DNA from 2 places in the Aristaeella lactis genome. Region 2 is predicted to be linked to the other one. Evidence: predicted binding sites of a transcription regulator. Region 2 holds the regulator's gene; the other holds the start of a gene.
What was found. Region 2 encodes CtsR, which represses protease genes until heat stress. Its sites were predicted from a motif close to AAGGTCAANNAAGGTCAAAT; they were not measured.

Region 1 (6,585 bases), 210 kb from region 2:
AATGAGCAAGCAGCAATTCGCCTGAGATTTGAAATGGGACTGGACTGTAAAGAGATAGCGGAAATACTGGAAGTTTCCCCGGATGCAGTCAGGCAAACGATTCTCAGGGCAAGAAATCATATTCAGAAAGCGCTCCACAGAGGGGAGGTGCGGGCATGAATAGACAGGAGGATGTATCATACGAATTTGAGGATGAATATATTGATGATCTGATTCGCCTGGTATACAAACAGGAAAGACTTCGTGAAACCCAGGAAATAATAGAAAAGAGCGAGAAACCGTTAACTCCTGAGCAGGAAGAAATTGCCGCAAGACTTCGTGAACGGATACCTGCGGAATTGAAAGAAGCTGATCGTCAAAAAAACAAAGAGAAAAGAAAGTCAAAGATACTTCGGATTTTACCGAAGATCATGGAAATTGCTGCCTGCCTGATTCTTGTCGCGGCTATTGGCACGACCATAGCAATTGCCAAAGATGAATCTTTCAGATCAGCGGTTATGCAGCTCCTGATCCAGATAGATCAGGAGGAAGGCGTGGCAAATATCAGCTTTGAGGAAAATGTCGGGGAGGCATTCGATGTCCCTGCGGACTGGCTTGGGCTGTATTATCCCTCGAAAATCCCGGATGATTTTGCGGTGTCAGATATGTATGTCCATACAAACATGCCGTCTGTAGAATATAAGTCAGCAGACGGACGAATTATTCGTTTTGACGAGAATTCGCTCAGTACAGTATCCACACAAGGTATCGAAGAGGCTGAGGTAAGCCATATCACGATTCACGGCAGACAGGCGCTCATGGTGGCGGATGACACTCCCGGGGATACATTCTACAGGATTACATGGTCCAATGATGAGAAATGGTTTGCGTTAACCACACTGAAAATGACCAGGGAAGAGACCGTTGAACTGGCGGAAAGTGTACGCAAGATCCTACCCAAAGACGAAAAAGGAAAGTAAGAGGATATAAGAAACCCGGATATCGCGTTTGCGGTATCCGGGTTTTTGTGACAGGAGAACCGTCCTCTTGTCACATATTCAGAAGATACTTGGGTTATACGATGACGATCTCGCCGTTGGTGTCCAGGTCGACGGTCAGTTCTGTGCCGGGAGCCACGTCGGCAGCGATGACCTTGCGGGCAATGAGGGTTTCCACCTTGCTTTGCAGGTAACGCTTGAGGGGACGGGCGCCGAAGACGGGATCGAAGCCCCGGTCAATGACGGCATTCAGGGCGGCGTCGGTCAGGGTGACCTTCAGCTGCTTATCTTCCAGGCGGCGGTTCAGGTTTTTGATCATCAGGCCCACGATGGAACCGATCTCGTTCCGGGTCAGGGGCTTGTAGCAGACGATTTCATCAATCCGGTTCAGGAACTCGGGACGGAAGCGGGTCTTCAGCAGACGGTCCACCTGCTCCCGGGCTTCCGCGGTGATTTCACCGTCGGCAATGCCTTCGAGGATATATTCGCTGCCCAGGTTACTGGTCATGATCAGGATGGTGTTCTTGAAGTCCACGGTACGGCCCTGGCTGTCGGTGATACGGCCGTCATCCAGCACCTGCAGGAGGACGTTGAAGACATCCGGGTGGGCTTTTTCCACTTCATCGAACAGCACCACACAGTAGGGACGGCGGCGGACGGCTTCGGTCAGCTGGCCGCCTTCATCATATCCCACGTATCCGGGAGGTGCTCCGATGAGCCGGGAGACGCTGAACTTCTCCATGTATTCGGACATATCGATCCGGACCATGTTCTTTTCATCATCGAACAGGGCCTGGGCCAGGGCTTTGGCCAGCTCAGTCTTACCGACACCGGTGGGGCCCAGGAACAGGAAGGAACCGAGGGGACGGTTCGGATCCTGGATGCCGGCACGGGAGCGCAGGATGGCTTCGGAAACTTTCTTTACGGCCTCATCCTGGCCGATCACCCGCTCATGCAGGACGTCTTCCAGGTGGAGCAGCTTCTCGCGCTCGCCCTCCATCAGCTTGGAGACGGGGATGCCGGTCCAGCGGCCGACGATCCGGGCGATTTCCTCTTCGGTGACCCGGTCGCGCAGGAGGCTGTTTTCGCCCTTGCTTTCCTCGGCGATTGCTTCTTCCTTTTCCAGTTCCTGCTTCAGCTTCGGCAGTTCGCCGTATTTCAGTTCCGCGGCGCGGTTCAGGTCATAGGAACGCTCCGCCTGTTCGATCTCGGCATTGACGCGCTCGATTTCCTCCCGCAGGGCGGTGACTTTGCCGATGGCGTTCTTTTCCGCTTCCCAGCGGGCTTTCATGGTGTTGAACTCATCCCGCTGCTCTGCCAGTTCCTTCTGAACCTCTTCCAGGTGCGCACGGGAAAGGGGATCATCATCTTTCTTCAGGGCGGCTTCCTCGATCTCCAGCTGCATGATGTGGCGGCGGATATCGTCCAGCTCTGTGGGCAGGGAGTCGATCTCCGTGCGGATCATGGCACAGGCTTCGTCCACCAGGTCGATGGCCTTGTCCGGCAGGAAGCGGTCGGTGATGTAGCGGTTGGACAGGGTGGCGGCGGCGATCAGGGCGTTGTCCTGGATCTTGACGCCGTGGAAAACTTCATACCGTTCCTTCAGACCGCGCAGGATGGCAATGGTATCCTCCACAGTGGGTTCGGAAACCATGACGGGCTGGAAACGACGTTCCAGGGCGGCGTCCTTCTCGATATACTGACGGTACTCGTTCAGGGTGGTGGCACCGATGCAGTGCAGCTCACCCCGGGCCAGCATGGGCTTCAGGATGTTGCCGGCGTCCATGGCACCGTCAGCTTTGCCGGCACCGACGATGGTATGCAGCTCGTCGATGAACAGGATGATGCGGCCGTCGCTCTTTTTGATCTCCGCCAGGACGGCCTTCAGGCGCTCCTCGAACTCGCCGCGGAACTTGGCACCGGCGATCAGAGAACCCATATCCAGGGAGAAGACAGTTTTATCCTTCAGGCTGTCCGGGACATCCCCGCGGACGATCCGCTGGGCAAGGCCTTCGGCGATGGCGGTTTTACCGACACCGGGCTCACCGATCAGGACAGGGTTGTTCTTGGTTTTCCGGGACAGGATCCGGATGACGTTCCGGATTTCGCTGTCACGGCCGATGACCGGATCCAGCTTCTGCTTCCGGGCAAGGTCCACCAGGTCAGAACCGTATTTCTTCAGCGCGTCATAGGTGTCTTCCGGGGTATCGGAAGTGACACGGGCGGCACCGCGGACTTCGCTCAGCGCTTTCAGGAAGGCGTCATCACGGTAGCCCTGGGCTTTCAGCAGGCGCTTCACATTGGCGGACGCCTTGGCGGTCAGGCCCATCCAGACGTGCTCAACAGACAGGTATTCATCCTTCATCCGCTGGGCGATCTTTTCAGCCTCTACCAGGGCCTGCTCCACATCATTAGCGATGTAGACCTTGCCGGGCTCACGGCCGGAACCGGAGACACGGGGAGTGCGGTCCAGATTTTCTTTCAGGCCGGCAACAAACGCGGGCACGGAAATACCGCACTTGGAAAGCAGCTGCGGAATCAGCTCGCTTTCATCTTCGGTCAGGGCGAGCATCAGGTGCTCCTGCTCTACCTGCATATGCTGATATTCGATGGCAAGAGACTGGGCCCGCTGCAGGGCATTGACGGTCTTTTGCGTGAACTGGTTCATATTCATAGGGCATTCCTCCTTTGAAGGCGGTTTGACTAACTTTGACCTTCGAGAACATTATACATCTTTCGGGGAGGATGTCAAGCGCAATTCGAGAATTGCGCAATGAATTATTTCAAAGCATCGGGAATGCTTTGAAATATGAATTATCAACTTCGTCGATATGAATTATTGAACAGCAAGCTGTTCAATATGAATTATGCCCTCCGGGCATATTGCAGTAAGGCATTTCCCGACGCGGCCTGCGGATTTGCTCAAGATGACACCCTAGACAGGCAGGAAGTAGGAGGTAGGAGGGGAGAGAGGGAAGTGGTGCCACGGTGTGGCATTCTGCGAAGCAGAAAACGACCCGAACGAGTCAACAGAAACGAGCGGCAAGCGCGCTCCAAGCGTGAGCAGCGACGATTGAGGTTGCGGATAGGAAGTAGGAGGTAGGAGGTTTTACTTAAAACTTAAGACTGAAGATTTAAAAATGAATAATGGTGGATGGATGGCTCCGCCATCCTTTGAATTGATGAATTCTTCAGTGAAAAGTGAAGAGTGAAGTGCGATCGCCGTTACCAAAGTGCCTAAGGCACTTTGACGGCTGTAGCATGGCAGCCGTTACCCAAATCAAAGATTTGGACAGCTGCTCAACTTAAGAGTTGCCGTTGGCAACCGGGAACGGCAGGGGCGCGGAAATCGTTGCTTTTGGAGACGGGGTGTTTTTGGACATCCCGGGCGATCTATGGTATTATATACTGTCTTGGTTTAGACCTTTTTGCACAGTAATGAACCGGAGGAGAAAGATGTTCGGAAAGAAGAAACACGAAGAAGACTTTGAGGAATACGAAGAGTTTTCTTCTGAAGAAGGCAATGAGCCGTTTTTTCCGGAAGATGAAGACGCGGAAGCGGAATATGATTCCGCGGACGAAGCGTATTATCCTGAGGAATCCGGATATGATGAATATGAGGAAGCTTATGATGAGGGAGAACCCTACGAGGAAGAAGCTTCCTGGGGCAGAGATGACGAGGAGTACGACGAGGAACCGGAAGACAAGCTGAAGACCCGCACGATATTCCGGCCTGAAACCCGGAAACCGAACTTTGTTGTCAGCGTTCTGCTGAATACGATCCGTGTGCTGCTTGTGATCCTGGTGCTGGCCGGTGTGGCCGGTCTCGGCGCGCTGGCGGGAATCGCCAAGGGCTATGTGGACACGGCTCCCGAGCTGAACCTGGTGGCAATGGACACCCAGGCGCAGACCTCCTTTATCTATGATTCCAACGGCAACCTGATCACGGAATACAAAGGAACGGAAAACCGCGTGCTGGTGTCCCTGGACGCCATGCCGAAGATGCTCCGCAACGCGTTTATCGCTGTGGAGGATGCCCGCTTCTATTCCCACAGCGGTGTGGACCTGAAGCGTATTGTCGGCGCGCTTGTTTCCAACCTGACTTCCTCCGGAACCCAGGGCGGATCCACCATTACCCAGCAGCTGATCAAAAACACCCTGCTTTCTTCGGAACAGAGCTATAAGCGAAAGATCCAGGAAGCCTACCTGGCCCTGCAGCTGGAGAACCGGTATACCAAGGACCAGATCCTGGAGTGCTACCTGAACACCATTTTCCTGGGTGAAAACTACTATGGTGTAGAGGTGGCGGCACAGGGCTATTTCGGCAAGGACCTGGGTGACCTGACCCTGCGGGAATGCGCTATTCTGGCCGGCGCCACCAACAATCCCTATTATTATAATCCGCGGCGGAACCTGTATACCCGGAAGAGCGATGATAAGGACTACGCGAAGGTAACCAACAACCGGACAGACTATGTGCTACGGTGCATGTATGAGAACCAGTTCATTACCCGGGAACAGTATGAGGAAGCCCTGAACCCGGCTACGGCCCATGTGCTTGAGGAAGCTCCTTCTTCCGGCAACAGCATGTACAAGTATCCCCATTATGTGGAATACGCCGTAAAGGAAGTTGTGGACATCCTGCTGGAGCTGAACGGACTGGAGGATAATGCCAAGAACCGTGCCGCGATGGAAAACAAATTCCGGACCGGCGGATACAGGGTAAAGCTGGCTATTGATACGAATATCCAGGAAACGGTGGAATCCACGCTGCAGAACTGGAGTAAATATCCGTCCCTGCGTGATCCGTCCGACAAGGTGTTCCGGACCAAAAATTCCGATGGTACCTATACAGAAACCATTCAGCCCCAGGCGGCCGCTGTTGTGCTTGATTACCGGACAGGCGAGCTGAAGGCGATCGTCGGTTCCCGGAATGAAGTGACGGTAAAGAAGACCCTGAACCGTGCCACGGACATGAAGATGCCGGTTGGCTCGTCCATCAAACCGATCGCGGTATACGCTCCGGCACTGGAACTGGGCGCCAGCCCGGCCACTGTGGTTTACAATATGCCGCTTCCCATTGAGGGATGGAAAGACGCCAAGGGCAACAATTCCTTCCCGAAGAACTACGGCGGTGGAGGCTATGCCGGTCCGGAAACGCTGCGGACCGCCATGGCGAAATCCCATAATACCGCCGCGGCATACACGCTGATGAACATGGTCGGCGTGAACCGCAGTGTCGATTTCCTGCACCGGCTGGGTATTGATGACGGCCATATTGACGCGACACCCTTTGGCCTCAGTCTTGGTTCCTCCGGTATCACACCGCTGCAGATGACCGTTGCCTTTGGCGTGTTGGCCAACGGCGGCGTTTACCAGAAACCGATCTCCGTGCTGGGCATCTCAGACTCCGCGGGCCATGTGGTCTGGGACGGACACCAGCACCAGGAACGCCGCACGGTTTTCCAGCCCAGTACTTCCTGGATGATCGTGGACATGCTGAAGAGCGTGGTCCAGAGCGGTACAGGTACAAGCGCGAAGATCAGCGGACAGATCGTGGGCGGCAAGACGGGTACCAACTCCGACCAGAAGGGCGTTTTCTTCTCCG
Region 2 (6,585 bases):
GGAAGTTTGCTCTGCGTATGAACGCCCTCACTCGCTTCTCTCGGGATCGTGTCCCGGACGGACTTACATCTAGACCGCACCATGCTCCCCGTCACTTTGGACGGATTACGTGGACCGCTTTGCCTGCGACTGGCATCGGCTTGCAACCACAGACCCGAAGGACTCAACCGGCGCCATTATATTACTGCCATGTCGAAAACGCAAGAATTTTTTCCATTTTTGACAAATAAAGACAATCAAAGTGCATGAATTGTACTTTTGTCTGGTAAAAACATTACTTTTTCTGGCCGTAATAGGCGTTCGGACCGTGTTTCCGCATGAAATGTTTCTCCTTCACATACTCAGGAAGGTTCATACGCGGCTGGGTCTCAGGCAGCGCTTCCGTGTGCCAGGCCATCATGGCGACCTCTTCCAGCACAACAGCGTTATGCACCGCTTCCATTGCGTTCTTTCCCCAGGCAAAGGGACCATGATGCCTTGCCAGTACGCAGGGCACGTAGTTCGGGTTCAGGCCGTTGTCTTCAAAATGGGACGCGATCACCCGCCCGGTCTCCAGCTCATAGGCGCTTTCGACCTCTTCTTTGGTCAGGTCCCGGCAGCAGGGAATGTTGCCGTAGATATAGTCCGCGTGGGTCGTGCCGTAGGCAGGGATATCCCGTCCGCTCTGGGCCCAGATGGTCGCCCAGCGGGAATGGGTGTGCACCACACCACCGATATCCTTGAAGCGGCGGTACAGTTCCGCGTGGGTCGGCGTGTCGGAGGAAGGATTCAGGTCGCCTTCCACTTTGTTGCCTTCCAGGTCAATGACGACCATGTCTTCCAGCTTCAGTTCATCATAGGGTACACCGCTGGGTTTGATGACGAACAGTCCTTTTTCCCGGTCGATCCCGGAAACATTTCCCCAGGTAAAGGTTACCAGATGATAGGCAGGCAGCAGCATGTTGGCCTCATAAACCTGCTTTTTCAGTTCCTCCAGCATGAAAACACACCCCTCTTATTTAATTCATAATTAAGAATTCATAATTATATATCCCGTTCTTTTCCCGCCGCAGCAGAAATCATTATGCATTATGCATTATGAATTATGCATTGCGGGGACCCAGATCCCCGTTTCTCCAGTGCTTCCTGCACAGGGACACATAGCTCTCATCCCCGCCCAGCACGATCTGCTCGCCCTCCCGGGCTACCTTGCCGTCGATCACCCGCGCGTTGCAGGTGGCCTTCTTGCCGCACCAGCAGATCGTCTTTACTTCCTCAATGGTGTCTGCCCAGGCCATCAGCCACTGGCTTCCCTCAAAGAAGTTACCCTTGAAGTCCGCCCGCAGGCCGTAGGCGATCACCGGAATTCCCAGGTCATCCACAATATGGACCAGGTACTCCACCTGCGCCTTGGTCAGGAACTGGGCTTCGTCCACGATCACGCAGTCGTAGCCTGTCAGGTCCATGCCTTCCAGTTCCTCCGCGAACACACATTCCGTTTCCAGTCCGCTCCGGGACCGGATGATCCGCGCGCCGTCACGGTTTTCCAATTGCGGTTTGACCATCAGCACCTTCTGGTGCCGTTCCCCGTAGTTGTACTGCACCATGATCGCGTTCGCCGTCTTGCTGGAACCCATGGCGCCATATCGGAAATAAAGCTTAGCCAACCGGATTCTCCTCCTTTTCCGGTTCAGCCGCGGCGGCTTCCGGATCTGCTTTCTTTTTCTTATCAGGTTTCACACTGACCGCGATCTTATCTTTCTTCACCGTCAGGCGGATTTCCTGTCCAAGCTGGATATGTCCTTCCAGCAGTTCCTCGCTCATGGTGTCTTCCACCGTGCGCTGGATCAGCCTGCGCAGCGGACGCGCGCCGAATTTGGGATCGTAGCCGTCCTTGGCCAGTTTTTCCGTTACCTGCTTGTCCCAGGTCAGGATGATCTCCTGTTCCTTCAGCCGGTCAGCCACCTGGCGGAGCATCAGCTCCGTGATCTTGCGGATCTCTTCCTCGTTCAGGCTGTGGAAGACGATCAGTTCATCCACCCGGTTGATAAATTCCGGCCGGAAGATTTCCTTGACCTCCTTCATCACGGATTCCTTCATGGCCTCATAGTCCCGGGCTTCACCCTTCTGGTCTGCCCCGAAACCCATCGCCCTTCCGTGACCAATCACATGGGCTCCGGCGTTGGACGTCATCACCACGATCGTGTTCTTGAAGGAGACCACCCGGCCTGTGTTATCCGTCAGCCGCCCGTCCTCCAGGATCTGCAGCAGCATATTGAACACATCGGGATGTGCCTTTTCCACCTCGTCCAGCAGCACCACGCTGTAGGGCTTCCGGCGGACCGCTTCCGTCAGCTGGCCGCCTTCCTCATAGCCCACATATCCGGGCGGTGAGCCGACCAGGCGGGAAACGGTATGCTTTTCCATATACTCGGACATATCCAGGCGGATCACGGCATCCTCATCCCCGAACATGGCCTCGCCCAGCGCGCGGCACAGTTCAGTTTTACCCACACCGGTGGGCCCCAGGAAGATAAAGCTTCCGATAGGCCGTTTCGGATCCTTCAGTCCGGCCCGTGCCCGGCGGATTGCCCTGGCCACAGCGCTGACTGCCTCTTCCTGGCCGATCAGACGCTGATGCAGCGTCTCTTCCAGGTGAACCAGGCGTTGTGCCTCCTGTTCCGTCATCCGGGAAACCGGAATGCCGGTCCACTGGCTGACCACCTGGGCAATATCCTCTTCGGTCACGGTATCCCGCGCGGTACTCTGGGAGCGGTTCCACTCTGCCCGCTTTTCCTCAATCTCCCGGTGCAGGTTCCGTTCCTGGTCCCGAAGGGCGGCAGCTTTTTCGAAGTCCTGGTGCGAGATAGCTTCCTTCTTTTCGATCACTACCGCTTCCAGGCGTTTTTCCTGCTCCCGTACATCCGGCGGCGCCGTGCAGGCTGCGATCCGGACCCGGCTCGCGGCTTCGTCCATCAGGTCGATCGCCTTATCCGGCAGGTACCGGTCGGGAATATAGCGGTCAGACAGCTTCACCGCTGCGGCCAGCGCTTCATCCGTGATCCTGACCTTGTGGTGCGCCTCATACCGGTCCCGCAGACCGTACAGGATGGAAAGGGTTTCCTCCGCGGTGGGCTCGCCCACCATCACCGGCTGGAACCGGCGTTCCAGGGCGGCGTCCTTTTCGATATGCTTGCGGTATTCGTCCAGCGTTGTCGCGCCGATGCACTGAATCTCCCCGCGGGAAAGCGCGGGCTTCAGAATATTCGCCGCGTCCAGGCTGCCTTCGGTTGCTCCCGCGCCGATGATCGTATGAATCTCATCAATAAACAGCAGAATGTTTCCGGCCTTGTGCAGCTCGTCCATCACGTTCTTCAGCCGTTCCTCAAACTCGCCCCGGTACTTGGTGCCGGCCACCATGCTGCCGATATCCAGGCTCATCACCCGTTTTCCCACCAGCAGTTCCGGTACGTTACCCTGCGCAATGCGCTGTGCCAGGCCTTCCGCCACGGCGCTCTTGCCAACGCCGGGCTCACCGATCAGCACCGGATTGTTCTTGGTACGGCGGATCAGGATCTGGATGATCCGCTGGATCTCCGTTTCACGGCCGATGACCGGATCCAGTTCATTCTTTTCCGCGGCAGCAGTCAGATCACGGCTGTATTTTTCCAGCTCGCCTTTCCCGTTTTCATTGCCGTTCCGTCCCCGGGCAGGGGCAAACGGCGGAAAGCCGGGCATCCTGCGGGGTGCTTCTTCATTGCCCGCGTTTTCGCGCATCTGGCGCAGCAGCTGCTCCCTGGCGGCGGACAGATCTACCCCTGCCTTCCGGAACAGGCCGCCGGCCACGCCGTCGTCATTTCCCAGCAGTGCCAGCCAGATATGCTCCACTGTCACATAGTTCTGTCCCAGCTTGTGGGATTCCAGTACGCTGTTTTCCAGGGTCTTCTTGGCCCGGGGGCTCAGTTCGATCCGCACGTTCCTGGGCTCCTGGGGATCATTGATCTCGTTCAGATGGGCCCGCAGCTCGGACACCACTGACTCATAGTTCATCCGGGCGGCAACCGCTTCGGGAACAGAAGCGCCTGTTTTCAGCAGCGCCAGCAGGAAATGCTCTGTCCCTACATAGGGCTGCTGCAGTTCTGCGGCGATCCGCTGGGCCAGCATCAGCGTCTGCTGTGCTCTCTGGGTAAAACGTCCGAATATCGGCATGGAAAATTCCTTTCTGTTGTCATCTTCTTCCGCGTTCGCGCGGATGGCGTTGAGCACTGTGCTCAGCAGGCTTCGCACGTTTCCCTTGACCAGGTCATTGTTCATCCGGCTCATACAGTCAGCGCACAGGTGTCTCACCGTAGTTTCTTCTCCGGCTACTACGGAAACCGTAAAGTTCGCTTCATTCACATGGCATTCTTCGCACAGCATATTATCGCCTCTTTTCCTCGTTGCAGTCTGCCATTAATTGTTCATTCTTAATTGTTAATTGTTTTTCATTTCCTGTTTCTCGCCGCGATGGTCATCAGCATGGATTTCATCATCTTTGCCCTCATGGCATTCTTCAGCGCGTCAGGAACCGGCACAGCCAGCGCGCGGCTGCTGATAGACGAAGCCATCAGGGCAGCCTCATCCGCTGTTACGATCCGCTGCTCCTTCAGCTGGCTGATCAGCCGGATGCATTCTTCCTCTTCCAGGCTGTCCCCGATCCGGTCATTCACCAGGTACATCAGCCGCTGTGACCCGGCCTGAACCACCCGGACGATCCGGATATATCCTCCGCCGCCCCTGCGGCTTTCAGTCAGGTATCCGTGATCCGGGGAAAAGCGGGTCGCCAGCACATAGTTAATCTGGCTCGGCGCGCAGCCGAAATATTCCGCCAGTTCATTCCGCTTCAGTTCCACTTCCGTGGATTCCTCATTCAGAAGCTCCTTGATAAACTGCTCTATGGAATCACTCAAACGCATGATACACCCTCCCCTCGTCAAAGCATCATTCTCTGACTATCTTTGACCTATTGAGTATAACACAGAAACCGGGGAGATTCAATATTGTTTTATAAGTCTGTAGACAGTAAAGGGAATTCATGATTCACAATTCATAATTCATAATGAAATAATGTTATGGAAGCTGATCAGCAAGCAGTTTACTTACAGTTTTCTGTTCAATTATGCCTTCACGCAGCCAGTTGTCTTAATCGATGGTTGTTTCCCGGCCGGTCAGACATTTTATAATTCTGAATTCTGAATTAAATGGAATCTCTTCGAGATTCATCGTTTCCGCAATTGCTTTATGAAAGTGTCCGTCTTTCTGGTGCACATATTTCACCGAGGAAGGAATCACTTCTCCGTCCCGCCAGCGGAAGCATCCGCTTCCGTCCGGGTTCAACCCGTAGTCCGTGAGTCCTTTTCCTTCCTCCGGTACCAGGACCGTCAGCCGGTTCAGCACCCGGTTTCCCAGGAACACCGCAAAAATGTTCCGCTCCGGATCCACGGATACATGGTTTCCCGTAAATCCGCCGATGCCAAATGCCCGATGTCCCATATACCGTGGGATCTCCGAATAGTACTGATCCGGATGGCGCACATAGCACTGAATGCCGAGGAACTGCGTCCATGCGCCGTTCGCGCGTCTCCGTCCAGTCCGGTTGACCGCCATCTCCCGCAGGGATTCCTCCCCGACAATCTTCCGGTCCAGCACTGCCCGGCAGAAGCGCACCATATCCCCGCGGGTGGAAAACAGCCCCGCGTGTCCGCACAGGTCGCCCGTGTCTCCCTGCAGCACCGCCGCTTTGGGATCATGCGGCACCCCGGCTTTCCATCCTTCCCGGAGGATCCACCGCCCGTTCTCGATCCGGTGCTCCCGGTCATAGCACTGGCAGTCCTTTAATCGTTCCGAAGGAACCAAAGCCCAGGTTTCCGTCATGCCCGCCGGCTCCAGGACCAGTTTTCGCACACAGTCCATAAAAGGCATCCCGGCCGCCGCTTCCAGCACATACTTGAGGATCATCGCCGGAATATCGGAATAGATCCGGCGCACATCCTCATGGGGCGCGGCTGTGGAGGCAAACAGCGCCTCCATGGCGCTTTCCCGGTCGGCGCACCTGTCCAGGCGGACAGGCGTCCGGACCGTGACCGCGAAGGTCATCAGGTCCCACACCGTGGTCTCCTTCAGGAACCGGAACCTCGGATCGTATGAAAAAACAGGCCTGCCGGGATCCAGCAGGCCTTCTTCATTCAGTTTCATGGTACACAGGCCCGTAAACAGCTTGGTCACGCTGGCCAGGTCAAAAACGCTGTCCTCCCGGACAGCTCCGTCCATCGCCAGGGCTGTTCTGTTTCCGGCGCCGCATGCCGCGGAAACACCTTCCAGGATAGCCGTGTCCCGGGTAAAGAACCGCAGGCCTTCCAGGAGGATTGTATCCATTGATGATCCGCTCATCCTCTGTCTCCCCGGGTCAGGCATCCACACCGATTCGGGTACAGGGCACCCTTCCCTCTTTCAGGTCGCTCAGCCGGTGGCGGGCATGACCGATAATCACGGTGGTTCCGCCCTTCACGCAGCTCAGCGCGTATTCCAGCTTGGCCCGGGCACCGTTCGCCCCGGCGCGGCTGGCAC

Region 1: a site for CtsR is predicted at 3,675-3,694, ahead of clpB (ATP-dependent chaperone ClpB). Genes of this name have one in related genera too.

What each region holds. Positions count from the first base shown of each region.
Region 1 is NZ_CP069421.1:3,049,613-3,056,197, forward strand. It holds gene JYE50_RS13810 (RNA polymerase sigma factor) at 1-159, shown strand, start outside; gene JYE50_RS13815 (DUF4367 domain-containing protein) at 156-959, shown strand; gene clpB (ATP-dependent chaperone ClpB) at 1,054-3,651, opposite strand; gene JYE50_RS13825 (transglycosylase domain-containing protein) at 4,434-6,585, shown strand, end outside.
Region 2 is NZ_CP069421.1:2,841,088-2,847,672, reverse strand. It holds gene JYE50_RS12840 (L-ribulose-5-phosphate 4-epimerase) at 275-979, opposite strand; gene JYE50_RS12835 (thymidine kinase) at 1,083-1,646, opposite strand; gene JYE50_RS12830 (ATP-dependent Clp protease ATP-binding subunit) at 1,639-4,182, opposite strand; gene JYE50_RS12825 (CtsR family transcriptional regulator) at 4,464-4,934, opposite strand; gene JYE50_RS12820 (serine hydrolase domain-containing protein) at 5,161-6,393, opposite strand; gene JYE50_RS12815 (amino acid kinase family protein) at 6,425-6,585, opposite strand, start outside.